Regions from separate parts of the Paenibacillus vulneris genome, predicted to be linked through region 1. Evidence: predicted binding sites of a transcription regulator. Region 1 holds the regulator's gene; each other region holds the start of a gene.
What was found. Region 1 encodes Rex, which represses fermentation and respiration genes when NADH is low (regulators of the CRP and FNR family bind a similar motif). Its sites were predicted from a motif close to TTGTGAAATATTTCACAA; they were not measured.

Region 2: a site for Rex is predicted at 6,228-6,245, ahead of ABEA66_RS13255 (cytochrome ubiquinol oxidase subunit I). Genes of this name have one in related genera too.
Region 3: a site for Rex is predicted at 5,080-5,097, ahead of ABEA66_RS27915 (helical membrane plugin domain-containing protein). Genes of this name have one in related genera too.
Region 4: a site for Rex is predicted at 5,391-5,408, ahead of nadA (quinolinate synthase NadA). Genes of this name have one in related genera too.

The regions. Positions count from the first base shown of each region.
Region 1 covers NZ_BAABJG010000011.1:8-7,637, forward strand. The annotation lists partial or broken gene ABEA66_RS10920 (IS3 family transposase) at 1-671, shown strand, start outside; gene ABEA66_RS36315 (IS3 family transposase) at 614-907, shown strand; gene ABEA66_RS10925 (redox-sensing transcriptional repressor Rex) at 983-1,603, opposite strand; gene dinG (ATP-dependent DNA helicase DinG) at 1,600-4,452, opposite strand; gene ABEA66_RS10935 (tetratricopeptide repeat protein) at 4,540-5,172, opposite strand; gene panD (aspartate 1-decarboxylase) at 5,236-5,619, opposite strand; gene panC (pantoate--beta-alanine ligase) at 5,754-6,617, opposite strand; gene panB (3-methyl-2-oxobutanoate hydroxymethyltransferase) at 6,633-7,487, opposite strand.
Region 2 covers NZ_BAABJG010000014.1:225,154-232,783, reverse strand. The annotation lists gene ABEA66_RS13270 (ABC transporter substrate-binding protein) at 1-596, opposite strand, end outside; gene ABEA66_RS13265 (LacI family DNA-binding transcriptional regulator) at 873-1,889, shown strand; gene ABEA66_RS13260 (Ig-like domain-containing protein) at 2,179-5,979, shown strand; gene ABEA66_RS13255 (cytochrome ubiquinol oxidase subunit I) at 6,299-7,630, shown strand, end outside.
Region 3 covers NZ_BAABJG010000036.1:50,088-57,717, forward strand. The annotation lists gene ABEA66_RS27880 (magnesium transporter CorA family protein) at 1-300, opposite strand, end outside; gene ABEA66_RS27885 (sigma-70 family RNA polymerase sigma factor) at 694-1,470, opposite strand; gene rsbW (anti-sigma B factor RsbW) at 1,467-1,916, opposite strand; gene ABEA66_RS27895 (STAS domain-containing protein) at 1,937-2,272, opposite strand; gene ABEA66_RS27900 (DUF948 domain-containing protein) at 2,404-2,847, opposite strand; gene ABEA66_RS27905 (hypothetical protein) at 3,035-3,193, shown strand; gene ABEA66_RS27910 (NAD(P)/FAD-dependent oxidoreductase) at 3,324-4,502, opposite strand; gene ABEA66_RS27915 (helical membrane plugin domain-containing protein) at 4,536-4,958, opposite strand; gene ABEA66_RS27920 (Leu/Phe/Val dehydrogenase) at 5,402-6,451, opposite strand; gene ABEA66_RS27925 (hypothetical protein) at 6,625-7,179, opposite strand; gene ABEA66_RS27930 (glucose-1-phosphate adenylyltransferase) at 7,257-7,630, opposite strand, start outside.
Region 4 covers NZ_BAABJG010000037.1:10,778-18,407, forward strand. The annotation lists gene ABEA66_RS28445 (peptidyl-prolyl cis-trans isomerase) at 1-70, opposite strand, end outside; gene hslO (Hsp33 family molecular chaperone HslO) at 145-1,014, opposite strand; gene ABEA66_RS28455 (type III pantothenate kinase) at 1,068-1,832, opposite strand; gene nadC (carboxylating nicotinate-nucleotide diphosphorylase) at 1,829-2,698, opposite strand; gene nadB (L-aspartate oxidase) at 2,691-4,304, opposite strand; gene nadA (quinolinate synthase NadA) at 4,399-5,337, opposite strand; gene ftsH (ATP-dependent zinc metalloprotease FtsH) at 5,741-7,630, opposite strand, start outside.

The DNA.
Region 1 (7,630 bases):
CAGGTGGATTATTTAAAAAAGCGGTATCCAAATCTAGTAAAGGAGAAGCACCCAGTCAGCGGGAAAACTATGAAATAATGGAGGATCTACGCGCTCTGCACGGCATTACAGACCTGTTAGCCATCGCGGGAATACCACGGTCCAGTTATTACAAATGGCGAGCCACACAGCCTCAGCGCAATGCAAGACAAGACAAGGATCATGAGATTAAGGAGCATATGATGGCCATTCATTTTGCGCATCCCGACTTCGGCTACCCTCGTATGACGACCGCCTTGTGGGAGGCAGGATACAGTGTGAATCATAAGAAAGTATGGCGATTGATGAGGGAGTTATCGATCCAATCAGTCATTCGAAAGAAGCGGAAACAGTCCAGTTATACCCCTTCTGTTGTGTATCCGAATCGTTTAAGGCGTCAATTCCATGCCACAGCGCCCCAACAAAAAATGGTGACCGATATTACATATATTTCTGACGGTACCAACTTTCATTATCTGTCCGTCATTCAAGATTTATTCAACAACGAGATAGTCGCTTGGCAATTGTCAGAACGTAACGATGTCCAGCTCGTGCTTGATACCGTTACGCAGTGGACAAGAAAAAGAGAGAAGCCGTGCTCCATTCGGATCAGGGCTTCCAATATACGTCTCAGGCGTACAACACACGATTAGAGGCATTCGGCGTAAAAGGCAGCCACTCTCGCAAAGCAACCTGCCTGGATAACGCATGCATCGAATCCTTCTTTTCGCATCTCAAAACAGAGAAGTTGTACCTTAAACAGTGTAATTCAGGAGCGGAGATCCAGCAAGCGGTGGAAGAATACATTTACTATTACAACTACCACCGCTTTCAAGCTAAATTAAAACAACGCGCACCGATTGAATATCGATGCGCGCTGGCAGCGTAGCTTTTTTCATTTGTCTACTTGACAGGGGTATGACCATTTGTAGGCTTTTTTATATTTCGGCAGCGTCGCGTTTATTCAATCCAAATAATAGGCTAAGCTTTGCAGCTCGGTTGTAAAATCCGCATGATGAACCCGAATTTCATTGGGTACCTTGATAATCATTGGCGCAAAATTCAGTATCGCTTCTACCCCGGCCTCAACGAACTGATTAGCCACATTTTGCGCTTCCGCCGCAGGTACGGTAATGATCCCGATACGAACATGAAGCGATTGGATCGTTTCCTTCAGCTCGTTCATCGGCTTGACCTTCAGATTGTTGATGGATTCGCCTACTTTAGTCTCGGAAGCGTCGAACACAGCAACAATTTTCATATTGTCCTTTAAATAAGCATTGTAATTGCACAACGCCCGGCCCAAGTTCCCCGCACCGACCAAAGCAACCGGAATCACCTTATCCAGCTTTAAAATTTGACGTATTTTTTCGATCAAATAAGCGACATCGTAACCGATTCCTTTTTTGCCGAACTCGCCGAAATAAGCTAAATCCTTGCGGATTTGCGCAGGATTCAAGTCAAGCTTCTGACCCAAATCCTGCGAGGATACCGTATGGACGCTCTTCTTGCTCAGTTCATTAAGAAACCGTAAATAAATAGGCAGTCTTCGAACCACTGCTTCGGATATTTTTAATGTTTTCATGCACCGTTTTCCCCCATCCACTGCTTAATTCTTGATACCAATTGTTTGGTTGGCATGTGTTCGATTTTGGGGCCGGGCAGCGAGTACAAAAAGTACTTCCCATAAGTCGTATCAATGACGCGAGTGTCATAAATGATAACAATGCCTTTGTCCTTGGCCGTCCGCACCAATCTTCCGAAGCCTTGCTTGAAACGGATCACCGCTTGCGGAACCGATAGCTTCATGAAAGCATTCTGATTCAGCTTTTTCAAATTTTCCGTTTTGGCTTCCACCAAGGGATGGTTAGGCGGCTGGAATGGCAGTCTGACGATAGCCAGACACGTAAGAGCATCTCCAGGTATATCTACTCCTTCCCAGAAGCTGCTCGTTCCCAACAAGACGCTTGCGGGATTATTCTGGAATAATCGGGTCAATTTGCTGCGATTACTGCTGTCGACACCCTGTCCCAATACTTGAATCCCGAACGGGCTCAGAACGTCCTTTAAAGCCGCGTGAGCAAGCTTCAGCATTCTATTGGACGTAAATAATACGAGCATCCTCCCCTTGGTCTCGAGAGCTACTTCAGCCAGAGACTGGGTCAAATGATCGACAAATTGCTTCTCCCCTGAATTTCCCCGAATACTAGGGAAATCTCTCGGTATCGCTACCAGCGCCTGCTGGCGGTAATTGAACGGAGACGGGAGCTGTACCGTCTTCAGCTTGCCGTCAGTATCTTTGATATCCAGTCCCAGCTGCTCGGCGGTATAATCGAAGGACTTGCCCACAGACAAAGTGGCTGACGTCATAATGACGCTATCCTTTACATCGAAAAATTGCTGCTGCAGCATCGGGCTGACATCGATAGGTACGCATACCAGCTGCAGCGACTTGCTCTTATTGAATTGTCCCGCTTCCAGCCAATAAACATAATTATCATCAGGCATCGTCATGAAGAAATGCAAATTATCGCGTTGACGATACAGCTCCTTGACAGCCCCGGAGATATCGGTAACTGTGCCTTGCAAATCCAGCTCCTCTTGCATTTCCTTCATTTCGGAAAGGAGCTTATCCAGCTTTTTCAATACCTCTGTCGCATTGAGATAAATGTTATCCTCATGTACAAGCAGCTTGTCCCATGCCGCCGGCGTTTCCCCTTTTTTGATCCGGTAGACAAGCTGCCCTCCTTCCGTCTGGGAAGGATCGGAGCGGACCGCCAGTAATTGGTACAGCAGCTCAGAGAGCTCATCCCAATCTTCCTTGATCTTCACTAGCTTGGGGGTGATGGCATCGATGGTTTCGCACCAGGACTGCGCTTTCTCCGAAGGCTCCCTTTGCAGACGTGCATGCAGCGTCGATAACTGTCCGCTTCGCCCGTCCTTATATAACCACCATAGAGTATTCAGGAAAGACCCGTAAAAAAGCTCAATCCCAAGATGCTTGCTGGCTACTTCTTCAAAGTGATGCGCTTCATCGATGACAAGGTGCTTGTAGCTAGGTAAGAGGCGGTTCTCCGCCTTCGTATCCGTAAATAGCATCGAGTGGTTTGTTATAATAACATCGGCGGTGTTGGCTTCATGCTTCGCACGATGATAAAAGCATTTGCGAAACCAAGGACATGCGCGGTTCAAGCAGGAATCCGAATCGCTTGCAACCGTATGCCAGAACTGCATACCCTTGTTCGCAAAATGCAGCTCTTCCTCGTCTCCGCTTTTCGTTTCACTAAGCCAAACCAGCATTTGCCCTGCATTAATCCGATCTTCTTTTCCGTTCTCGAAATCAAGAAGATTCATTTTATGCTCAAACTTGCGCAAGCACAAATAGTGGCTTCGTCCCTTCAAAACGGCGGCGCGGAATGGCACAGGAAACAAGCTGTGCAGCAAGGGAATGTCACGCTCCCGAATCTGCTCCTGCAAGTTGATCGTATGGGTACTCACCAGCACCTTTTTATCCTGCTTCAAGCCATAGTACAGGGAAGGAATCAAATATCCCAACGATTTGCCGGTTCCCGTTCCCGCCTCCACCATCAGGTGCTTCTTCTGTTCGAAAGCGGCTTCCACTTCCTCAAGCATTTTGACCTGTGCCTCGCGGTCCTCGTAGGACTCGAACCTTTGGCGGAGCAGCTGCTTTAACTGCTCATAGAACTCCGCAAAATCGTCCGGGATAACGGAAACGTCCCCTTCCTCGCGAAGCGGCTCTTCATCGCCCCAATCCTCCACATTAATGGCAAATTGGCGGTAGTACTTGGCTTCATCCGTATCGATGGGCTGGAATGCTTCCTTATACATTCTCATTTCACGGATAAACCAGCCGAAATCGGTTGCCCCTTCGTCAAAAATCATCGACAAGCGCTGAAGAACAATCAATGGAAGCTGTTGAAAGCGCTCAATACAGCGAAGCCAAATAAGGGCCGTCACTTCAGCGTCACTGTCAGCTTGATGCGGCCTTTCATGTTCTATGTTAAATGCATGGGCTACCATGGATAGCTGCAAGCTTGCCAGCGACGGGAACAGGACCCGAAGGGAATCCATTGTATCCAGCACTCTTCCGTCAAATGGAAAATAACCGTGCTCATCCAGCGCTCTTTGCAGAAATGCCAAATCAAATCCTACGTTGTGAGCGACAAGGACGGCATCCTGCAATAGCGGCACCAGCTGGCCGATGACTACATCAAGCTCGGGAGCACCCGCAACCATTTCATCATCAATACCGGTTAACGTTGTTATAGAAGAAGGTATACTTATCCCGGGATTTACGAGTGAAGTATACCTATCCGAAATATGATCATCTTGTATGATGACGAGACCCACCTGGATAATGCGATCCGTTGGTTGACTCCCGGTCGTTTCAAAATCCAAAACCGCGAATTTCATTTCCTTAATGTCAATCCCTTCATACCCACTCTTCTTATTAGAATACCAATACTATCGGGAAAAGGGAATAGTAAACTTATTCTTCAGCTATCGTTTGGGGTGCTGAACGAACTGAAGCTGTCCTTTTCTTTCATTGCACAGCCCCATATCTACCAAAGGCTGGACGCTGGAAGGATCCGTCTGAAAGGCCAAATTAAAATATTCAAACGCCTTGTCCATATTTCGGTTCTGTGCTTGAATACACCCCATAGCATTATAAGAAATCGCGCGGATTTGGTTGTTATCGGTCAACTGGGAGGTAAAGAGGAAATGATTATAGCTTTCAGCTGTATCGCCTTTACGCAGGTAGCTCATCCCCAAATAAATACGAGCCAGCGTAAAATCAGGATATTTACGAATGATTCCGGAAAATTCCCTTATAGCCTCGTCGAACATCAGCAGCTTATAAAATCCTTGGCCGCGTAAAAATTCGTCTGACCGCTTGCCGCCCAATTCCGGATCCAATACATTGGACGGTATGCTTTCTTGATGGTGCTGCTGATGAAACGAAGCCATCTTTTCTTCAAATAAAAGCCATTCTTCAATAAAGGTGTCGCTCATGGCCTTTAACACTCTAAGCTTTTCCTGGAGCTCTTTTTTTCTCGAACCTGTTGCGGTTGCGAACTGTGCTGAAATTTCGTCAAGCATTTCATTCATCGAGGCAAATAAATGTTTGAACATGTACGCATCCCACCTTCAGCTGAGCATATCCTCATTTTTTGCCCCGACAGCCCTTTTCATTCGTTACAGTACGGTGGAATGAATTTCTTCTTTAATGACGCTGATTACCTTATTATTTTCACCCATAATGGCTACTTGAGGCTTATGATTGCGCGCTTCTTCATCTGTAAGCATGACATAAGAAAGAATAATGACCGTGTCGCCCACTTGAACCAATCTTGCAGCCGCTCCATTCAAACAGATCACGCCGGAGCCTCTGGGACCAGGAATAATGTAAGTTTCCAGACGCGCTCCATTGTTGTTGTTAACAATTTGCACCTTTTCGTTCGGCAGCATGTCGAGCATATCGAGTAGATCTTCATCGATCGTAATGCTTCCTACATAATTGAGATTGGCTTCCGTAACCGTCGCACGGTGGATTTTGGATTTAAGCATTGTTCTGAACATGGATGTGACCTCCTAAGAGTTTTGCGTTAGCAAAACTTTCTTCGTAAGCATGAGCTGAGTTTCGCCCAGGCGAAACTTTCTTCGTAAGCATGTGCTGAGTTTTGCGTTAGCAAAACTTTCTTCGTAAGCATAGATTACCAGCGAATGATGGTATTATCAATGAGACGCGTTTTACCAAATTTTACGGCAAGCGCTATAATAAATTCCGGAACCGAACGCAAATCAATAACAGGCTCCAGCGTCGGGTACGCTAATATGTCGGCATAATCAATTTCTGCCAGAGGAGACTGAGCAATATGCCGTTTGACGGCATCCTGTAACTCACTTGCCTTAAGCGGACCTTGATGCCCTTTCACAAATTCCTCCGCCATCTTCAAAGCGGAAGACAACACTAGAGCTTGCTCCCGTTCTTCCGGCTGCAAATATACATTTCTCGAGCTTAAAGCAAGACCGTCTTCCTCTCTGACGATTTTGCATGGCACGATCTCCACCGGAATATTCAAATCATTAACCATCTGCTGGATAACCGCAATTTGCTGAGCATCCTTCATTCCGAAGAAGGCATAGTCCGGTTGAACGATGTTAAATAATTTAGTAACTACGGTTGCTACACCGTCAAAATGTCCCGGCCGCGAGGCTCCACATAGACGTTCTGACACGCCGCTCACAGAAACGATTGTTTTAGTCGGCTGCGGGTACATCTCTTCAACTGAAGGGAAAAATACGATATCGGTACCGGTCGCCTTGGCCACCGCCAAATCCCGCTCTTCATCCCGCGGATATCGGGCCAAATCTTCATTCGGGCCAAATTGAAGCGGGTTGACAAAAATACTCAGTACCACCAGGTCACATTGCTTACGAGCGGCTTCCAGCAGGCTTGCATGACCCTGATGTAAGTATCCCATGGTTGGGACGAATCCGACAGTGAGTTCACGACGGGATGCTCTTGCATCACGCACCGCTTGCCTCAGCTCTTTGATATGATGAATGATTTGCATAAGTAGACCTCCGTCTTATTTCTTGGACCCATATAAAAATTCCGCAACTTCATCTTCCATTTGGAAGGAGTGCTCGGCAAGCGGGAATTGGCGATGCTTAACCTCATCTACATACTGCTTGATTCCCTCCCTTATGATGCTGCCGACATTTGCGAATTCTTTGACAAACCGTTTAGGAACGATATCGGATCCATAACCCAGAGCATCATGAAATACCAATACCTGTCCATCGCAATGCGGGCCTGCACCGATGCCGATCGTTGGAATGGATATTTCGTTGCTTATATGCTCAGCCAGCTGTTCGGTGACAAGCTCCAGGACAACAGCAAAAGCGCCTGCCTGCTCCAATGCTTTGGCCTCCTCCAGCAGCTTCTGAGCCTGGGCGGAATTTTTCCCTTGAATCTTATATCCTCCGATTTGATGAATGGATTGCGGCGTCAGTCCGATATGACCCATGACAGGAATCCCTGACCGGGTGAGAACGGATACCGCCTCGGCAATTTCGACTCCGCCTTCCATCTTAACCGCTTTAGCTGCCCCTTCCTGCATAATCCGGGCGGCATTGCGAATCGTAGTATCTATGCTTCCGTGATAAGTCATAAAAGGCAAATCCGTAACGACAAAGGCGGATTGTGCTGCCCTCGCGACCGCTCTGGAGTGATAAATCATATCTTCAATAGTTACAGGAATCGTCGAATCGTAGCCGAGCACGACATTCCCTAGAGAATCCCCCACCAGAATGACATCAACCCCGGCTTCCTCCGCTAATTTGGCAGAAGGATAATCGTAAGCCGTGATCATTGAAATCGGTACGCGATCCTCTTTCATTTTTTTCAATTTTGCTGTAGTAACCGGTCTCCGCTTTTCCATGTTATCCACACCTTCCCTCAGCTTTTTGGTCGTGTTCCCTTAGTATGAACAAAAAAACCTTTTAGTCTACGGGAGCTAAAAGGTTCACATGGCAAAAAAAATCATATGATCCTTCTGTCTCGGTCCGTAAGGCTCAGAGCAGA
Region 2 (7,630 bases), on a different contig from region 1:
CGGTAGGCCGTTCCGTCCACCGTTCTGGTCATCGTGCGGGCTAATTCATAAGCTTCGTCCCAGGTCATTCCATCCTTCGGATAGGGGACCCCGAATTTATCGAAAATGTCTTTATTGTAGTACAAGACGGATTGGCTGATTTCTTTGGGGATGCCATAAATGCCTTTTCCGCCGGTGTAGTACTTCAACGTTTCCAAGGCCTGCGGATAGTAGCGGTTCATATCGTAGTTGTATTTTTTGATAAGATCGGTCAAATCATAGTCGAGCCCAAGCTGCTGGATCGTGTTGACGAAGGAGGAGTGTACAAACCACGTAATATCGGGAGCTGTACCGGCGGAGACCAGATCGTTCAGGTTGGTTCCGTTCCCTCTCTCAATATATTTGGGGGTGATATACGGAAACTTCTGACGTATCGGATCGCCGATTTCCTTGTTGAACGTTTCCTGACTCATTCCCAGATGAGTGGCAAAAACAAGCTCTATAGGCTCTTTCTTCGTATCTCCCGGCGACTTGGGAGAAGTCTCGGTGGTGGTGCAAGCGGTTAGTGCTATGATGGCAGCCAAAGAAACAAGTGGAGCAATGCGGGCTTTGCGCATAACTTAACCTCACTTTCGTATGATGGGGATGGAATGAATGAACAAATGACAGCGTTTTCAGAAAAAGGCCCTTCGTTTACCGTGTATTCTTTCAAGACTTAGATATGATTTATTTTATGTTTCCGGAAACTTTCCAATCCAGATTATACCACTTGGCAGTCTTTTGTAAATCATTTTTTGCAAAATTTCCTGTTGTTGACAACAAAACCCCCATTCGCTACGATGGGGTAAATATCAGAAACGCCGCAGATCGTTTCCTAAGGGGATTTTACAAGCATGGCTAACTTACAAGACATTGCAACCAAAGCAGGGGTGTCCAAGGTTACGGTTTCGAAGGTCATTAACAATTACGAGTCCGTAGCGCCGGCGACACGGGAGAAAGTGCATAAAGCGCTGAGGGAGTTGAACCTGCAAGCCAGTGATTTGAAGCGTTCCAAGGACAGCTCCATGATGATCGGGATGCTGATGCCGCTAGGTGATATGACCGGGAACCGGTTCAGCATGGGAATCTTGGCAGGAGCGGAAGAGAAGGCGCTGGAGAAGGACTATTTTATAGTCATAGGCAATACGGTCAGCATGGAGAGGGAGGCGAAGGTTGTCGCCAAAATGCTTCAGCGGGATGTGGACGGCCTTATCCTGTTAAGCGTCAATGCAGAGCTCGACGGCAAGCATCTGGATGATCTGATACAGAATAAGGTACCTGTGGTGCTGGTGGATCAGAGGTTAAAGGATTTTCCGGCGCATGTCGTTCGTGGGGATAATTTTGCCGCTGCGATCAAGCTTATCGACCATCTGGTGGAGCTCGGCCATCAGCGGATTGCCTGCATCACTTTGAATCCGGCCCGATCCACTCATGCGGACAGGGTGAAAGGATACCGAACAGGGCTGATGAATGCCGGGCTGAAGGAGTCCAAGGAGTATTATAAAATTGTCGGCAACGGCGTTACTTCCTACGAGGCAACAAGGAGCCTGCTGGTGCTGGAGAATCGGCCGACCGCCTTGTTTGTAGCCCAGCCGTCCATGCTGATGAATGTGCTTAGAGCCGTTCAGGAGTATGGGCTGCGCGTTCCCGAGGATATCAGTATCGTCGGGTTTGACGACCAATACGCGGTTTTGCCGGAGGAATACCGGAGCTTCTTCACCTCCATTAATCAATCCGCAAGGCTGATCGGGAGCATCGCTATAGAGATATTGTGCCAGCAGATGAACGATGCTTCGTTGGAATATCAGGAAATTATTTTGCCTGGGGCGCTGACAGTCCGGAAATCGACGGCATCGGCTCCTGCGATCTAAACCAATGAACCCGCGCTAGCGCGGTTTTTTGTTTTGCCCAGAAAGGGAACAGAAACTTTCCGGAAATGATTCATTGCGAGGATATTTATGGTATAGTAAAAATGGAAAGGAGGGGCTTTGATAAGAATCTATTTTTCTATTTTTGGTACCGCTTACATTAAGGCCTGAACATGACAACAAGAAGCGCAGCAGCACTCGCTTTTATCGGCGATCAGGAAAGAAGGAGAGCTCCTTCCTTCCATTAGTCGAGGAGAACCCCATTAGTCTATTCAGGAAAGGTGATGATTTCGTGTCTGTCCGTAAGCCGTTTCTTATCGGTCTCATTATCGTGCTAGTCTTTACGCTCCTTCTTCCAACCCACGGGCTTGTTTCGCGTGCGGCGGCTAGTGAAGTGAATTACGCATTAAATAAGCCTGTGCCAAGCAAAAGCTCGGATACGTCTGCGGGCAGGGCAACCGCTGCCGTTGACGGGAATGCAAGCACCTATTGGCAGCCGCTATCCAGCGACCGCGGGGACGATCTTAATGTATGGATGACGGTGGATCTGACCGTACCGCAGACGGTTCAGAGAACGGTGTTGGATTTTACAGGGACGCAAGGAATTGTAAGCGGTTACTCTATCTTGTACTCCAATAACAACAGCAGCTGGACGCAGGCTTATGCCCGGGACAGGTCAACAGGGGCGATTCAAGCCAAAGAAACGGCGATTTTTGCCCCGGTATCCGCCCGATATGTCAAAGTATCGGTCAATTTGACACAGAATTCATTGTTTAAGCTTGCCGAATTTGAAGTGTATGGGGAAGGTGGCACCGGCTCACAGCCCGCATTGAACAGAATCTATATTTCCGATGCGGCAGGCCGGGAGTATGCGGAAGATACGACTTTGAAGCTTCATGTCAATGAAACGACTTCATTACAGCTTCACGGCGTTCTCGTCACTGGAGAAGAGGCGGATTTGTCCGAACCGGACTTCCTTGCTTCCCTGCAGGCTTCCAAACCGGATGTTGCTGTGTTGGATTCGTCCGGCAAGGTAATGGCCTTGAAGTCCGGGGTAAGCAAGGTAACGGGAACCATTGTACAAGGACCTATCACGTTGACTACTACCATCTGGATTGATGTTGCGGACCCGGTCCAGCTCATCGCCGATCTGCAGATAACCCATCCGAGCATGACGATTCAGACAGGGCAGCCTGCGCTCGTGAGGCCCGGTGATCCGTACCCGTCCATTCAGGTTACGCCATTCGTAGAGGGCATCCTGAATGGTGAGCTGATAGACAGCTCACAAAATAAGCTGTATCAGCTGCCGGAAACCCGGCTCGTTCCAGGCGAGGCGTTGGAGCTTCCGGTTCCGGGAGCGGTCGCTTCTACCGGAGAGCATCAGCTGCGGCTGTCGGTAACTCCAACGGGCAAGACGACAGTGTATGATACGTTCTATTTCTTCTCGGCGGATGCGAGCACCATACCGGCGGGCCAAAGTCAGCTGGCCTTTATCGGGAAAGACGGCAAATTAGTCTACGTGCCGGATTACAAAGGGAACAAGCTGCTCGATTACTCCAATGCGGGTTATATGGGCGGCGGAGTCCAGCTGCCTGACGTGCCTGTAAGAGTGACTCTAACCCCGCAAGCGGAAGGGGATGATACGGCACGGATTCAAGCGGCCATTGACGAAGTATCCCTGTTGGCTCCTTCACCGGAAGGCTTCCGCGGAGCGGTGCTTCTCTCCAAGGGTACATATCGGGTAGGCAGCAAGCTGTATATCCGTGCGGGAGGCGTAGTTCTGCGCGGCGAGGGCCAGGGTACGGATGGAACGATCCTCTATGTTACGGGCACGGAACAGCGCGATATCCTGGAAATTGGCGGCACAAGTGGTCCAGTCGTCAGCTCGACGATAAAGACGGGCATCACCGATTTATATGTTCCGGTAGGAGCACGAAGCTTCCGGGTCGCTGATCCCGGTCTGTTCAAGGCCGGAGACACGGTGATGGTGCGCAGGAAAGGAAATGACCGGTGGATTCATGAGCTCTTGATGGATCAAATAACAGACCGGCCCGGGACTACCGGAAGTACGCAGCAATGGGGTCCCTTTGATCTTAACTTCGACAGAGTCATTACCCAAGTGGACGGCAATGTCATAACGGTAGATGCGCCGCTCGCCAATTCCATCGAGCTTAGGTGGGGAGGCGGGGAGCTATTGGCCTATAACGATTCGGCCCGGATACAGCAGGTCGGCGTCGAAAATATGCGTGTCGATGTCAACTTCGATCCGTCCGTCATCAAGTCGAATGGAGGCGTCAATTATTATGCGGATGATAACCATCCGGAAACGTTCATTGCGTTCAAGAGCGTCAAAAATGCATGGGTTCGCGACATCACGGCGCTGCATCTGGGATATGCCATGGTCTACACCGGGCGAGATACCAAGTGGACGACGACCCAGGACAGCACGGTTCTGGAAATGGCAAGCACATTGGATGGAGGGCGCCGTTATCCGCTGCTGTATGAAGGCCAACTGGGGCTCACTCAAAGGGTTAACGTCGATACCGCACGCCACTCCTATATCGTAGGCAGCCGCGTACCCGGTCCTAACGTGTTCCTGGACGGCGTTGCAACAACGCAATTCGCAACGAGCGAGCCGCACCATCGCTGGTCGGTAGGGGGCTTGTTCGATAACATCGATGCGAATATCGCTATTCAAGACCGCGGCTGGCTCGGAAGCGGACACGGATGGGCAGGAGCGAATTGGGTCGCATGGAATACCAAAGGGGGACTTGCGCTCCAAAATCCGCCTACCGCGCAAAACTACGCCATCGGTTTTACCGGCAAAGTAAATAAGCCTTACCTGCCGAATAAGGACGACCTTCGACCTCGGGAAGGCGGATACTGGGAAAGTCTCGGTACCAATGTCTATCCGCGCAGCTTGTATTTGCAGCAGCTGGAGGACCGCGGCGGCAGCGAAGCCGTCCGCAATATTCAAACAAGCAGCTACGGACAGCCGAAACTGGCCGGTCTGAGCCTGAGCGATGGGGTTCTAAGCCCGTCGTTTGCCCCCGACCAGGCTCATTACGATGCCAGTGTGACCTACAACGTCTACAAGCTTACGGTCACTTCGGAAGGCGTCGATACGGGAGCGCAGATTAGGGTAAATGGAACCGATGTCGCGAGCGGCCAGCCGAGCCCCGATATCCAGCTGGGCTATGGCGCCAATACGGTTCAGATTGCCGTATATTCTCCGAGTCTTAATACTTCCAGAATGTACACGGTCAATGTGACCCGCGAGCAGCCGCAGCTTCAGTCCGTTGCCTTAAAGCCCAAGTATATGTTCATTCGCTCAGGTGAATCCGAATCTCTGGAGCTGCAAGGGACTTATGAGGACGGAAGCACCAAACCGCTGACAGAAGGAATCGCGTTCCAATCATCCAAGCCTTCTGTAGCGCAGGTAAGTTCCAGCGGTGTTGTATCGGCAGTCAGCCCGGGGGTAGCGACGGTAACCGCTCAATATGCAGGGCAAAGCGCCGATGCCAAGGTGATCGTATATGGCAAGCCTGTGCAGCTGATTGGGATTGACCTGGATTCGGAGCGGTACAGCCTAAAGGCTGGAGACACGCACCAGACCGTCGTGCAGGCGGTATACTCGGACCGGAGCCAGCGGCAGGTAACCGACGGGGTTGCTTACCGCTCCTCTAATCCTGATATAGCCCAAGTGGATAAGAACGGCCTGGTTAAGGCGATCAAGGCGGGAAAAGCGGATATCGTCGTAACTTACGGGGGCGAGCAGGAGAAAGCTAAAGTGACCGTGCTCGGCAAGGATGACGGGAAGCCGGTGAAGGTGACCCGCCTCGAGCTCGATGACCAGGCTTATTCCTTGAAAGTCGGTCAAACGCACGCTACCGTCGTTTATGCTTATTATACGGATCACAGCAAAAAGAAGGTGACGGATGCCGTGACGTATCGTTCGTCGAACCCGGCTGTCGTACAGGTGGATGCGAATGGAGGGGTAAAGGCAATAAAGTCGGGTAAAGCCGATATCATTGTCGAGCATGACGGAAAACAAGTCAAAGCCAAAATTACGGTAACCGCCGGAGGGCATTGACTAGGTAAATTAGGTCTTGATGGTTGTTAGAGAGTCGATAGGCTGGTTATCTCCTTGCTTACGAAGATGGTTTCCATTGGGAAATGCATAACCTTTCGGAAGCTAATAAAGGGGGTATCCCGCTGTGCCACCGAAGCAGCTTACGCTCCTCAACAAAAGAAGAATGGCGAGTCCGCCATTCTTCTTTTGTTTATTTGGCGTTAGCCAGGGATCTATTAACAAAAAATGTTCAAATTCTCACCCTTTCCTTGTGATTTTTATCACATGTAGGCTGCCTGCTTCGATCTATACTAGCATCGTACAGAAGGGAGGAATTGATTTGGATACGTTGGATTTAAGCAGATGGCAGTTCGGAATTACGACGGTGTATCACTTCTTGCTCGTACCGTTATCAATCGGTCTTGCATACCTGATCGCGGTGATGCAGACGATGTACGTGGTGAAGAAGGATGATTCGTACAAAATCATGGCTAAATTTTGGGGGAAACTGTTTCTGCTGAACTTTGCCGTAGGGGTCGTTACGGGGATTATGCAGGAATTCCAGTTTGGTATGAACTGGTCGGATTATTCGAGATTTGTCGGGGCTGTTTTTGGAGGGCCGCTAGCGATTGAAGCGCTGGTATCCTTTTTCCTGGAATCGACGTTTCTCGGCATATGGATTTTCGGTTGGGACCGCCTGCCAAAGAAGGTGCATCTGGCCTCGATTTGGCTGGTAGCCGTCGGAACGACGTTGTCGGCCCTATGGATATTAAGTGCGAACTCGTTCATGCAGGAGCCGGTCGGATACGCGATTCAAAATGGACGCGCCGAGATGACCAGCATTTTTGCCATACTGGGGAACAAGCAGCTATGGGTAGAGTTCCCGCATGTCATTTATGGAGCGCTATCGACAGGTGCATTGTTCGTAACGGGGATCAGCGCCTATAAAATCCTGCGCAAGCAGCAGCCGGAGCTGTTCAAAACATCGTTTACGATCGGGATTACGATCGCGCTGGCAGCAAGCTTCATGACGGCGGTAGCCGGTCACGAGCAGGCGCAGCATTTGATGAAGTCGCAGCCGATGAAAATGGCGGCGTCCGAAGCGCTGTGGAACACGACGGGGGATAGCGCCCCTTGGACGGTCTTTGCCTTGATTGATGTGGAAAAGCAGCAAAACCGCGCGCAATTGGAAATCCCTTATGCGCTAAGCATTCTTTCCTATAACAAGCTGCACGGAAGCGTGCCCGGCATGAATGAGCTTCAATCTGAGTACGAGGCGAAATATGGCCCCGGCAACTATATTCCTCCGGTCAAAACGACGTTCTGGAGCTTCCGCATCATGGTGCTGGCCGGAGTCCTCATGATCTTGCTCAGCCTGTTCGGTACCTACGCCGTATGGCGCAATAAGCTGGACCAATTTCCGCGGTATTTGAAATGGATGGTGCCGGCCATCAGCTTGCCCTATATCGCCAATTCGGCGGGGTGGATTATGACGGAGGTCGGCCGGCAGCCTTGGCTTGTGTTCGGATTGCAAAAAACGGAGGCGGGAGTTTCCCCTACAGTCACTCCTGCTATGGTGGCGACTTCGCTCATCGGCTTTACCGTGATCTACGGGCTTTTGGCTGCGGCGTTAGTTTATCTGATCGTTGTGTTCGTGAAAAAAGGAGCCGTT
Region 3 (7,630 bases), on a different contig from region 1:
ATCCAGCTCGGAAGTAAATAACTCATTCTCAGCCAAGTAAAACGATACATAGAGAGCCTCTTGATCCTCGCGCGGAGCCGGGCTGCCGTACAGAATCGCTCCGTACAAAGCTTTCGAGCCGTTATCATACATTCGGATTCTGGGTGTACGGAAGCGGACCGTGCTGTGCTTTTTGAGCTGCTGAAGGCCGTTGACCGAATGAAGATCATCCCGAGATGCCTCATCCCCCTTTATTGCGGCCAAATCATCGCCGACATGCCATCTCCACCCGCCAGGCATGTTGAGCTGTCGAATTGTCATTGTCCATCTCCTCCCTCCAGGCGTGTTAACCAGGTGCGCATAAAAATACGCCCTTGTGAGGGCGTGAGTCTGTTGAAAAACCTGTAAAGCTTGAAAAATAGCATTGGTACCCCGGTGGGGTATCCCCCTCCGGCCAAGCTTCCGAAGCAGGCTTTGCTTTGCAAAGCCCTTAGCTGTTGTTCCCGGAAAAATTTTGATTATATCGCTTTACAGCGGGTATTTTCGAGAACCAAAGGCGGACGCTATCGCTCCTACGAGGGATACCCACCTACCACCTTTTACATTTTTCTATATGACCGGTTTTTTCAACAACCTTACGCTCTCGAGAGGGCGTGAGTCTGTTGAAAATCTGCAATCTGAACGCGCTTACACGAAGGCTTGTCCACTAGGCTATCAAGCGTCCGAAATTTCGCGGGATTCCGTAAAAAACTGCTTCAGCTTGTCAATCGCCCGTTTCTGAATTCGGGATACGCTCATTTGCGATACGTTCAGTTGCTCCGCTATGGTCCGCTGGGACTGGCCTTCTACATAAGCAAGATGGAGCACCTGCTGCTCCTGGGTTTTCAGCCGCGCCATCGCATCTTCCAAATCCAGCTTGCGCTCGAGCTGCTGAAAATCATCTTTCTCCTCGCTCAGCAAATCGCCGATAGTGGCCCCATTGTCCTCCGTAGACAACGGCGTGTCCAAAGAAACATAGTGATAATATTCACGGCCGGCCAGAATCTCGATTGTCTCCTCGACGGAAAGGTCCACCTCTTGAGCGATCTCCTCCACATTGGGTGACCGCTCAAGCCGAACCGTCAGCATATCGATAGCGGTTTGAATACGGCCGCTTTTTTCCTTAACGCGCCGCGGTACCTGGATATACCAGGACTTATCGCGCAAGTAATTTTTCATATGTCCTATGATGCTTTTCATCATGTACGCTTCAAATTGAACCCCCTGCTCCGTATCGAACTGCTTAAACAGCCGGAGCATGGACATCTGTCCCACCTGGTACAAATCTTCATAGAGGTCCGGACGGTTGCGCGACATTTTGCCCGCAGCCATCTTGACCATCGGTTCAAACTGCAGCAGCAAAGAGGTGGCGACCTCATTACAACCCGTTTGCTGATATTTTGCAATCAGATCGTGAATATGGAATGCCGGTCTCTCTGAATTTATTTTCATACCATTTCCTCACTTCTACTAAGACGTTTGGTCAATATGACCTCGGTCCCCCTCTCGCTCATCACTTCCACTTCATCCATCAGCGCCTGCATCAAATAAATGCCCAAGCCTCCGATGTTCGCCTCTTCTATTGATTTATGATGAAGCGATGTGGCCTGTTGAGCTTTCTCTTCATAATCAAAGCTGTGACCATGGTCCTTAACCGAAATACGTACCCCGTTCTCCAGCATTTCGAAACGGATATCCATCGTTCCCGGTCTGCCCGGATCATAGGCGTGGACGACCACATTGTTGCATGCCTCGGCTACGGCAACCTTCATATCCTCAATTTCCTCGTAGGAGAAGCCGAGCTTGGTGCATATGCCATACAAGGTCAAACGCACGAGATCTATAAACTCCGCTTCGGCAGGTAACGTCATACTAACCGTACGATTTTCCCAGTTCATATCTTCTCTTCTACCCTTTCTTATATCGCGTTATTCTTGGTTTCTTGGATAAACGGGGTTAACCCGGTCATATCGAACAGCCTTTTAATTTTGGGAGGAATATCCTCTACAATGATCGGAGCTTTCAGTACGTGTCGGGCTTTGAGCAGAGATAGGATCACCCCGATCCCCGTGCTGTCGATATACCCCAAATGCTTCAGATTCAGCACCATCAACCGGTCCGTATCCGCTACGAAGGAATCCGCAGCCGCTCGAAATTCAGCCGCCTTGGACAAGTCGAGCTCGCCTTTTAAATAAACCAGATTGCTATTTGGAGTGACCTTTTTTTCTATTTCGAACGTATGCTTTCGATTCATTCCTTAAGCTCCTCTCTAACATCCAAACTTGTTTCCCATTATCATACCATTACCCCGAAAAGGAACCAATGAAACAACCGAAATCGGATGTTGTCATGAATTTTTATTTTCCCCGTGCTCCGAATGCTGCATCAAGGGGCTGGCGATTGACGCCGCTTGATTTGATGCCAGGCTTCCAGCACCACCGGCGCCAGCTGCAGTGCCTTGGCGATAGTTCCTGCCATGGGCCGGCACGCTTCTTCCGTCACCTTTTCCTTGATCGTACGGGCCGCCGCAGCCGATGCCTGCTTCACCGAGGAAGTGACCTCCTCGACCGCCTCACCTGCCAGCTTGACCGAGTCAAATACAGGCTCCAGAGCATGCAGCTTTTGCAAAATATCCATAGTCACCTCATTCGTATGCCCGAGCAGCTCGGACGCCTCCTGCGTCATATTCTTCACTTCGTTCTGCAGCTCACGAATGGTCGTATTCGTCTGGCCCAGCAGCGATGTTACGGAACGCAGTGTCGTAATTAGAAAAACGACCAGAACCACAAACGCGATGGCGATGACAGCTACACTGATTTGAATGATCATGGATTTCCCTCCCCAGAGTTCATGAATGTCAGCTTCAGCCCCGTAAGCCGGTACCGCTTATTCATCCTTATTTGGCTATTACCCTCCGCAGGTACATAATGAAACTTGATTCATTCTCGCAAAGCCGGGGTAATACATGCTACAGCGCTTCACCCAATTCGAGATGAATGTAAAGGAGCGATGCAGCATGGAACCGAACAATGTAGATATTGAACAAAAGCGCATCGAACAAAAATATGATAAAGGGCTTGTCGCCTCCACCTTCATTAAATACGCAGCCTACATCGTCATCTTCTTTGGCTTCTTATACTTCATTGTGCGCTATATCTTCCCTATGTTCCGGTAAAACCGGTACAAACCAAAAAAACTTCGCCCCCTCCGTTTTCATCCAAGAATGGGGCGAAGTTTTTTCTGTAATCAAAGCAAAAAAGCCTTGCTGCGGAAAGCAATTCCGGGCAAGGCTTTTGGCATATGAATTAATAGGCAAGCGTGAAAAGGCCGTTGATATGAGACAAATAACGCATGTTGCTTGCTTCTTTCATCAGGGTAGCAGGCAAGCCCTTCAAGCGGGTTTGGTTCGCGCCGATCGTACCGATGCCGTCTTTGCGGCCCAAGCTTGCAAGCGTACCGGAGAATACAGGGCTGAACTCTTGCTTTGGTCCGTTGTTGAAGTAAGCGAAAATATTGTAGCCGATCGTTTCGCCCATTTGCCAAGCCAATTGAGCGGTAGGAGGATATGGACGGCCTTCTTTGCCGAACACAACCGCACTGTCGCCAGCCAGGAATACGTCCGGATGGGATGTGGATTGCAGGAAGTCTGTTACGGTTGCACGACCGCGGTTTACTTCGATACCACAGTTAGCCACAACGGAGTTACCTTGAACGCCGCCGGTCCATACTAAAGTGCTCGTATCGATGGAACTTCCGTCTTTCAACGATACGGTAGTTTCCGTCATTTCCGTAATAGGAACGCCGGTCAAGAACTGAACGCCGCGTTTTTCCAAGCTGGTTTGAGCGCGCTCAACCAATTCAGGAGCAAAGCCTGCCAGAATGGAAGGACCCGCTTCTACGCAGTACAAGGAAATTTCGTTGAAATCGATCCCTTTTTTACGGCACAGGCCAGGAAGCATATCCGCGAATTCGCCGACAAGCTCGACACCGGTAAGACCGCCGCCGCCGATAACGAACGTTGCGTCCGCTTTGTTCTTGGTTTTCGCGTAAGCATCGATGCGCTCTTCCACATGCGCACGCAAGCGGTTAGCGTCAGCCGCCGATTTCAGAACGAAGCTGTTTTCTTGCAAACCTGGGATTCCGAAGAATGCCGTTTCACTGCCCAATGCAATGACAAGAACGTCATACTCATACGTTTTGCCGCTGGCCATAAGAACCTTTTTCTCGTCCGGGCTGATTTTCTCAACAGTGTCAATGCGCAGATTTACGTCTTTACCGCGAAGCAGCTTTTCCAAAGGAAGAGCTACAGCCTGCTCGGACAGGTTACCTGCAGCCAATCTATGAAGCTCGGTAATGATTTGGTGAGTCGGAAAACGATTCACAAGAGTAATGGTTGCTTCTTCTGCTGTCATATATTTGCGTGCAGTCAGCGCAGTCAACAATCCGCCGTAACCGCCGCCCAAAATTAAAATTTGCTTCGACATACTTATCCTCCGTTCTATGGTAAATCCAATGGATTAACGCTGTTCCTTTTGTTCACGGCGCTCAGCCATAACATCCAGGAAAGCTTGGGAAAGCTGCAGCATTTTTTGCACTTGCGGATCTTTCAGCATTCTCAAGATGCCGAACAGACCGACAGAAGTGGTTTGCGCTGTCGCTACACGATCATTAGCCTCGATAGCAGCCGATGCAATACTTTTAGCACCATCTTGAATCGGTTTTACGAATTCTTCCATACCACCCTTGATATCCTCGATCAGCACTTGGTCCGTCACTACGTTTTGTACCACGTCGTAGGTTTTGGTCAGGATAGTAACCAATTCAGCCAGCTTAGGCAGGTTCTCTACCAGGACGGTTAGAGATTGCTGCACCTCAGGCTTCATCAATTGGTCAAGAACATCCGCAGATTCACGTGAAATCGTTTGTGTTGCTTCTGACATAAGTAAACGTCCTCCTTTGCATTGAGATAGAAAACCGCCAGTGTTTGCATCCCTGTTCATTCATTATAGCTTTTCCGTCTCAAGGAGATTTATGAAAATTGGATTTCAGGCTAATTGCTAATTGTAACTTTTTTCACAAGTAAGACAGAAGTCCAGCATTTAACTTTTTCCTTGCGATAGAACAGGTGCGAACGGAATCCTATGTAGTTCCTATTATACTCCTACTTCGTCAATTAGAAAAAAGCAATTTTCGACATCTGTGAACATTCTGCGAACAAATTAAGCTATTTTACGGATTTATGCCCTATTTATGGCACGGAATCATCCTTTTTTTAGACTTGCCTGCGAATTCTTCTGAAAATGAAACAAATACCCTGAAAATATTAAAAACGCCGTTCATGCCCATCCTTCGGACGAAACAAACGGCGGCTCTTATCTATAATTTAAGGCGCCGCACCGACAAGCCGCTGATCGGCCAGTCTATCGGCTGCAAGAGATGCGGCAATCCCCTCTGTCCGGGCTGATTGGAACACGCCGGCTGCATTGGCCGAGATGCGTTCCACCTGCTGTTTGGCTTGAGCCCCGTTGCAGCCGTTAAGCTCAGCCGCGGTAACAATGATTCCGCCTGCATTAATCACATAGTCGGGAGCATAAAGAATCCCTGCCCCGTTCAGCAGCACCCCATGTCTCGGTTCGGCGAGCTGATTGTTTGCGGCGCCCGCTACGATACGGCAGCGAAGCTGTCCTAGCGTCGTATCGTTCAAGATCCCCCCGAGCGCACAAGGGGAAAACACATCGCACGCGGCGGCGTATATTTGATCCGGCATGACGGCGCTCGCGCCAAATTGCTTCATCGCGAAGAGGACTCGCCGTTCGTCCACATCCGCCACGATCAATCTGGCGCCTGCGTCGTTCAGGTATCGGCATAAGAAGGTGCCCACCTTGCCCAGGCCTTGCACCGCCACCGTGATGCGGTTCAAATCATCGGTTCCGTACACTTCCTTCAGGGCAACACGTATCCCCAAATAAACCCCATATGCCGTCATCTCCGCTGTGAATTCGCCTGTTGCGCATAAGGACCCCGTCGTATCCGTTACATAAACGGTCTCGTGCCTGACGGCATCCATATCTTGAACCGTCGTCCCCAGATCGATGCCGGTAATATATCTCCCCTGCATCGTTTCAATGAAGCGGCCGAGCGAGCGAAAGACCGCCTCCCGCCTTGCCGGGTCGGGTTTGCCCATAATGACAGCCTTGCCGCCTCCATAGGGGAGGCCCGAAACGGCACATTTGTACGTCATCCCCTTTGCCAAACGAAGCGCGTCCCGAATAGCCTCCTCCTCCGAGGTATAGTCCCATATACGGCACCCCCCGAGTGCAGGTCCCAGACGGGTATTGTGTATTGCTATAATCGCCTTCAAGCCGCTGCCCTTATCCTGACATAGGACAAGCTGTTCCGTATCATCCAGCTCCATCGCTTCCCATAATTCCATAGAGAGGTCCCCTTCGCCAAGCCGATTGTTCAGGGTATTCATCACAAATGCATGACTCTACTATAGACATATTCAAAGGCATGGACGCTGGTGACTCCAAATGGGAGGCAAAGAACGTTTCATATAAGAAATACCCCTGTTCCTATGTGGAAACAGGGGTTAGGCTCTTGCATCTACTGAACGGCTTCTTGAAAATAGTGAACCGAAGTCACCTTGCCGCTGACTACATCGGTGTAGATTTTTAAGACATGGCTTCCATCCTTATAGACGATACCGTCCTCGCTGACAAAATAGGGCTGCCCCAGCTTAACCTTAAGCTTGTCGATATCCATCGGAACCTGGTCCCCATCGATATCCAGCTTCCCGGTTGACGCCGGCACCACCACGTACTCGATTTCGCCGTCCACCATAATGATGCTGCAATCGTTAAAGGTGTAAGTTTTTAAGGAAGGTAATATTTCATCCTGTTTCATTGATAGGGGCTGGCCTTTCATTTCGAACACGGTCTTCAAATCATCCGTTAGCGACAATCCGTTCACGGATTGAAAGCGGGGCTGGCCCGATTCCGGATTCGTCTTCTGCGGCTGGACCGACATGTCCGAACGGCCCCCCGGCTTGGAGGAATCCGTCATGGCCAAAGCAGCCTCTTCGTGAATGGGCTGAACAACTCCCAAGCCCGTCCATAGGAATATCGTCGTTATTGTAATCATCCAAGACATCCTGTTCATGTTCCTTCCCTCCCCAATGTGTGGTGTTAGGACCCAAAAACATGCTGCCGGGAAATCATAAACAATAGACTTATTATTTAGCCTATGAGCTCCGCTTGCAATTGATTAGCCGAAACGAAAATTTTCGGCAGCTTTTGCCCCTGAATGCTGATGACTTCTCTGTCGCCGATCACGGAGATCATCTCCCCGTCGGCCGAACCCCAAGTGGTGCCATCACGTACAACGGCGCCTTCACCGACTATCGATTTGTAAATGGTCACTCCGCTGCCGATCTGTGCTCCCGGCATAATGATGCTGTCGAAAATACGGCTGCCCTGCCCTATAACAGCTTCCGTGGAAATCACCGAGCGCTCCACCTGCCCATGAATGGTGCAATCGGAGCAGATAAGCGATTGCCTTACGAGTCCCAGCGATTCTACAAAGCGCGATTGGGCCAAGCCATTGGCACTGT
Region 4 (7,630 bases), on a different contig from region 1:
CGGAGGAAAGGATGACAACGGCAATGAACAAAACCGCTACGACTCCCCACAGTATCTTAATGTTTCGCATTCCTAATCCCCTCGTATGGTCACTATTGCTTTATTGGTATTCCAATAGGTTGTCTCAACCTTTATATCGTCCGGTTAAAGCTGATTGATGATAGATTTTAAATCCTCTTCGTCAAAGGTGTAATGTTCGTTACAGAAATGACAGACGACTTCGGATTTCCCGTCCTCTTCCAGGATCTGCTCCAGTTCGTCACGTCCTAATGAGATCAAGGTTTGCTCCACGCGTTCCCGAGAGCATTGGCAGCGGAAATATACGTCCATTTCCTCCAGCACCTCAACATCAGGAACAATACGCTGCAAAATCTGCTCCAGATCCAGCCCTTGTTCAAGTAGGGCGGATACAGGCTCAACTTTCGAAAGCAGCTGCTCGATGAGCGAGATTTCATCCTCCTTCAATCCGGGCAGAAGCTGGATCACAAAGCCTCCTGCAGAAGTAACGGCATAATCTACGCCCACAAGCACCCCTAAGCCAACCGCCGAAGGCGTTTGCTCCGATGTGGCAAAGTAGTATGTAAAATCTTCGGCAAGCTCTCCGGAGATCAAAGGAACGCTCCCGCTGTATGGCTTTTTCAGCCCCAGGTCTTTCACAACACTAATGTAGCCCTCGGTGCCGACCACACCTGCTACATCGAGTTTACCTACCGCGTTAAGAGGGAGATCCGCCTGTGGGTTGGCTACATAGCCGCGTACTTCTCCCTTGGCATTGGCGTCCACTACGATCTGACCGATGGGGCCTCCGCCTTTAATCATGATGGTGAGCTTCTCCTCACCCTTCAGCATAGCCCCCATCATCAGGCCTGCCGACATCGTTCTTCCCAGCGCCGCCGTTGTGGTTGGAGTCATTTGGTGCCGTTTGCTAATCTCATCTACTATTCCGGTAGAGCATACAGCAAAGGCTCTTACCTTGCCGCCCATCGCCGTTGCTCGAATTAAATAATCACGCATTGAGGTTCCCTTTCTATGCTGGTTGGTTTGATTAGGATGCGTTCATCCAATTCCTATTGGTTACGCTGATAGATCATCTGCAGCCCCTGAAGCGTCAGAAGCGGATTCACCTTCTCTATAGTACGGGACTCGCTCGCTATAAGCTCGGCCATTTCTCCTGTAGCGATAACCTTCGCCTGGGCGTTATGCTCCTCGCGAATACGTCCCACAATTCCGTCCACTTGCCCGGCAAAGCCATAAATGATACCTGCCTGCATCGAAGCGACGGTGTTGCGTCCAACGACCGATTTGGGCTTCACAAGTTCAATCCGCGGCAGCTTTGCCGCACGCTGATACAGGGCTTCGGTAGAAATGCCGACACCCGGTGCGACTGCTCCCCCAATATACTGGCCGGATGCATCAATATAATCAAAGGTTGTTGCCGTACCAAAATCAACAACGATGCATGGCGCGCCGTAAAGCTCGATAGCAGCGACTGCGTTCGCGATCCGGTCCGCTCCGACTTCGCGCGGATTCTCGTAACGAACGTTCAGTCCTGTCTTGATACCCGGTCCGACGATAAGCGGGGTTTTCTTTAAATATTTTGAACATAACTGTTCGAGAACAAACATGAGCGGCGGAACGACGGAGGAAATAATAATGCCCTCGATCTGATCCAGCTCAAGCCCCGAATGCTGAAACAAATTGTAAATCATCATTCCGTATTCGTCGGTCGTGCTGGAGCGGTTAGTGCTTAATCGCCAATGATGCAGCAGCTGGTCCCCTTCATAAAGGCCTAATACGATGTTCGTATTCCCTACATCCACCGCCAGTATCATGATGCTCCCCCTTTCCGCTCATTCAAATCCAGGCTGATATCCAAGGCTTGCACCGAATAGGTTAATCGACCGACGGAAATGACGTCTACCCCCGTAGAAGCAATGGCATGTATAGTGTCTAGGGTTACAGATCCTGATGCCTCTACAAGAATATGCGGAGCCTGGGATTTCATGCGTACAACCGATTCACGCATTTGGTCCGTTTTCATGTTGTCCAGCATAATGATATCCGGCTTCGCGCTCAAAGCCTCCTCCAGCTGCTCCATGCTTTCGACTTCCACTTCGATCTTCATCGTATGCGGAATCTGGGAACGTGCGGCCTGAACCGCTTCCTTAATCCCGCCTGCGCCTTTAATATGATTATCTTTAATCATGACCGCATCGTACAAGCCAAATCTGTGGTTATGACCGCCGCCGATACGCACCGCATATTTCTCGAGCAGACGGTGACCGGGCGTCGTCTTCCTCGTATCCACAAGACGGACCGGCAATCCTTGCAGGGCGTCTACGTATTGTCTCGTCCGAGTCGCAATGCCTGACATGCGCTGCATCAGATTCAATGCCAGCCGCTCGCCCAGCAGAATGCTGCGGGTGCTTCCTGTCACCTCGGCCAATACAGTTCCGTAACTGACAGCTTGTCCCTCTTGCACCTTGGGCTCAAAATGAAGCTGTTCGTCGACAAGGGAGAATACGGCTTCAGCAATCGGCAGGCCTGCGATAACCCCGTTATCCTTAAGATGAATAATCCCTTTGGATTGCTGACCGGGAGGAATGGTCGACATGGTCGTTACGTCGCCCATACCGATATCCTCTTCCAGCCACATTTTCAAGCTTTTCTTCACTAAATCCATTTGCAGCTCATACATCGTCAATACGTCCCTCCGTAATGCCGTGCTCGCGATGGAACACCGTATGCTTTCTCCAGTGGAGGTCATCTTTTTCGGGGAAATCCTCCCGATAGTGTCCCCCTCGGCTTTCCTCTCTAATCAAAGCGGCTTGCGTCGTAAGAAGCGCACAGGTAAGAAGATTGGCGAATTCATAATCCTCGCGCTTCGACAAGCAGGTATCATAGATCGAAATCTGCCTTTTCAGCTCCTCGTAGCCCTTCTCCAGCCCTGCCGCATTTCTTTTGAGACCTACATAGCGCAGCATAACCTTTTGCAGCTTAAGCCTTCTTTCCACAATCGGCTGCTTGGCATGCTCTGTCCGATTGGACTCGGACGAAATGGACGGAACGGATCCGACAGGGGAAAGCTGATGAATTCTTTCTATGATTCTGCGCCCGAACACAATTGCCTCCGACAAGGAATTGCTCGCCAGCCGGTTGGCCCCGTGAACTCCTGTAGAGGAAACCTCACCGCAAGCAAACAGCCTTGCAACCTCGGTTTCGCCGTACAGATCGGTTTTGACCCCGCCCATCATATAGTGAGCGGCAGGAGCGACCGGAATCCAGTCGGAGGACAAGTCCAGGCCGTAATTCAAGCAAAACTCATAAATCGTCGGGAACCGGTGCTTCACCGTTTCTTCCGATTCATGGGTAAAATCAATATAAACGAAGGTCGACTTCGTCTGCTCCATTTCGTTGACAATCGCTCGCGCTACAATGTCCCTGGGGGCCAGCTCCAGCTGAGGATCGTACTTCTCCATAAAGCGTTCGCCGTTAATGTTTCTTAATATAGCCCCTTCGCCGCGTACCGCTTCAGAAACCAAAAACCTTGGAGCGCCCGGGTAGCATAACGCTGTCGGATGGAATTGAACAAATTCCATATCCTGAATGAGAGCCCCGGCACGATACGCGATAGCGATTCCGTCGGCAGTCGCAATATCCGGGTTCGTCGTATACCGGAACAGCTGCCCGGCTCCTCCAGTACACAGGATGGTTGCGTTAGCCCGTACAAATACTTTTTGCCCGTCCGGCTTTTGAACCAATGCTCCATAGCATTCCCCGTCTTGCGTAATCAGATCAATAACAAAATGATCGTCCCACAGCTCGATATTCGGATGCTGCTTCGTCTTTTCCGATAAGGCGCGGACGATTTCCGCACCCGTTGCGTCTCCATGAGCGTGCAAAATCCGGCGTTGGCTGTGCGCCCCTTCCTTGGTCAGGGCAAACACTCCATCCTCCAGATCGAACTGCGTCCCCATCTGAATCAGGTCTTGAACTCCGGCAGGGCCTTCATGCACCAAGACGTTGACCGCGGCTGAGGAGCACAACCCGGCCCCGGCGTTCAGCGTATCCTGGTGGTGGTATTCCGGGGAGTCCTCGTCGGAAATTACGGCGGCGATTCCCCCCTGAGCATAGCGTGTATTGCTGTCCAACAGCGACTTTTTGGTGACCATCAGCACTTTAAAATGCTGACTGGCTTTAATAGCGATAAAAAGCCCGGCGATACCCGCACCGATGACGATGACATCTGTATGTACTTGAGGCAGCTCGTCCAGTTGAAAGTCGACTAAATAACGTGGAATCATGATACGCTCTCCTTCTTTAATGCCCAAAAATGGTTAAAAGCTTCAAAGGAAATAGAGCTTATGCATACTGACACAAACAAGAGAGTAGCGCATGCTACTTCACTTGTAGCATGCGCTCCAGGGACGCCTTGGCTTGTTCTGCGATGTGCGGCGGTACATAAATTTGCGGCTGCATCGTCTCCAAACATTTGGCAACCTTTTTTAGGTTGTTGACTTTCATATTCGGACAAACCAAATATTTTGTTGCGAAATGGAACTTCTTATTCGGACTATCCAAGCGAAGCTGATATCCTGTACCGTCTTCCGTGCCAACAATAAATTCTTGGCAGTCAGATTCCTTACAGTACTTGATAATGGCTGTCGTACTGCCTACAAAATCACCCAGTTTCACCACTTCAGGGCGGCATTCCGGATGAACCACAAATTGGGCATTCGGATGGAGAGCTTTCATTTCCTCTACATCTTTGACGGTTAACATGTCATGAGTGTTGCAATATCCTTCCCAAATAATGACTTTTTTGTCCGTAAATTTGGAAACGTAATCACCCAGGTTTTTATCAGGCACCCAGATGATCTCATCGGAGTCGACGGAGTTAATGACTTTGATAGCATTAGCCGAGGTACAGCAAATATCGGTTTCGGATTTCACATCTGCCGAAGTGTTAATGTAAGCTACCACTTTGGCATTCGGATGCTGCTTCTTCAGTGCACGGAGTCCATCCACATTGACCATATCGGCCATCGGACAGCCCGCTCTCTCATCCGGTATCAGAACAGTTTTGTTCGGAGCCAGTATTTTTGCGCTTTCGCCCATAAAATGAACACCGCAAAATACAATAACGTCAGCGTCGGTCGATGCCGCCTTTTGGGCCAGCAAAAAAGAATCGCCGCGAAAATCAGCAATTTCCTGGATTTCATCACGTTGGTAATAATGAGCAAGAATAATAGCGTTGCGTTCCTTCTTCAATTGAGCAATTCGTTCCTTAAGCTCCCTTTTCTGTTCTTCCTTGCGCTCCAGAGCTAATGCTTCCATCGTCGCATTACCATCCTTTCCGTCCCTATGCCCCTTTTTATTTAACAACTAAGTCGTGAAAATGTTCACATATTGTTTGAAGATTTACAACTAATTTACACAACATCCCCGGTGGTGTCAATGCTCAAATAACAACAAAATACCCGAATTCATTCAGCAGATGACGGTGTTGTTCCGTGCTTTGGTCTCTAGTGTCCAGTTTCTATGTTAAGGCTAAATAAAGACAGTGAAAATGGGTGCATTGTCTCGCTGATGTACTTACACAAGTTGAGACCTTAAGGCTTCGCTTCCGCAACCCCCCGTTTCGTAAACAAGTTGTTTATCTGTTAACGGGAAAGTGGTGTCTAGACAGCTACGGCGCAAAAAAAACCGAAAGGCATTCGCCTTCCGGTTCTGTGTCTCTTTATTTGTTCTCTTTATCTTCCTCATCGGAAGTACCTTTGTCGAAGTCCAGCTTGTTGGCATCTGCCGTTTGCTGTTGACCGACAATGTTCACCTTCACTTCAGAGCCGGCATCATCCAGCCTGCCGTTCTCGATGAGCTGCTTGATTTGTTCTTTCTCGAGTGTTTCCTTCTCGAGCAAGGTTTCGGCAATCAGGCGAACCTGATCCGCGTACTTCTCGAGCGTTTCTTTTGCTCTGGCATAGCAGCTGCGGATGATCGTCTGCATCTCTTGGTCGATTTCATAGGCAATCGCATCACTGTAGTTTTGCTCATGTCCGAAATCACGGCCCAGGAACACTTGCCCCTGAACATTACCAAACTGCATAGGACCCAGCTTATCGCTCATGCCGTATTCCATAATCATCTTGCGTACAATGCCGGTTGCCCGTTGGAAGTCACTGTACGCGCCAGTACCGATCTCGCCGATAAACAGCTCCTCGGATACGCGTCCGCCCAGCAAACCGGTAACTTTATCAAGAAGCTCGTTCTTGGTATTCATCATCCGGTCTTCGCCTTCCTTAGGCAGCATCATGACATAGCCGCCTGCACGACCGCGAGGAATAATCGTAACCTTGTGGACCATATCGGCATTCTCCAAATGGTAGCCGATAATTGTGTGCCCGGCTTCGTGGAAAGCCACCATGCGCTTCTCGCGTTCGCTGATGACGCGAGCTTTCTTCTGCGTACCGACAATAACGCGGTCGAACGCTTCGTCCAGCTCTTCCATAGAGATATCTTTCCGGTTGCGGCGGGCCGCGATCAATGCAGCCTCATTGAGCAGGTTCTCCAGGTCAGCGCCTGTAAAGCCTGTTGTGTATCTCGCCAGCACATCCAGTTTAACGTCTTTATTCAAAGGCTTGTTGCGAGCATGTACCTTGAGCACCGCTTCACGACCCTTGACATCCGGACGATCCACCGTAATTTGACGGTCAAAGCGTCCCGGACGAAGCAGCGCAGGGTCTAGAATATCCGGCCGGTTGGTAGCCGCGACGATAATAATCCCTTCATTCGCTCCGAATCCGTCCATCTCCACGAGGAGCTGGTTGAGAGTCTGCTCCCGCTCGTCATGACCGCCGCCCAAACCGGCGCCGCGCTGACGGCCTACAGCGTCAATCTCGTCTATAAATATAATACAAGGTGCATTTTTCTTAGCGTTTTCGAACAAATCGCGGACACGGGATGCACCCACACCGACGAACATTTCTACGAAATCGGAACCGCTTATGCTGAAGAACGGAACTCCCGCTTCGCCGGCAACCGCTCGCGCCAGCAAAGTTTTACCCGTTCCCGGAGGACCATTCAACAGAACCCCTTTAGGAATTCTGGCTCCTACGGCAGCAAACTTACGAGGATCCTTCAAAAATTCGACTACTTCCACAAGCTCTTGCTTTTCTTCGTCTGCCCCCGCTACATCCTCAAAGGTCACGCGCTTCTTCTCTTCATTATAAAGCCTCGCGCGGCTTTTTCCGAAATTCATCACCTTACCGCCGCCACCCTGCGCCTGATTCAACAGGAAGAAGAACAGGATGAAAATAATGACAAACGGAATAATGGAGGTAAGGAAACTGATCCAGACATTGTCCCCTTCCATTTTCTCGATGACGATGTTAGGCACGTCGCTCTTCTCGATCAAAGTAACGGTTTCTTGGTCGTAAGGCGCCCGGGTTTCGAAATTCTTCTTATCCGGCGACTCTGGAGTTTTATATTTACCACGAACCAAGTATGTTTGTCCGTCATATCTCAAACTGACCGATTCCACATTTTTGCTGATTAAGGCCTGTCGGAGCTTATCGTAGCTGATTACGTCTTTCTGGTCATTCTGTGTGCTGATAAAGTGAACGATACCGAC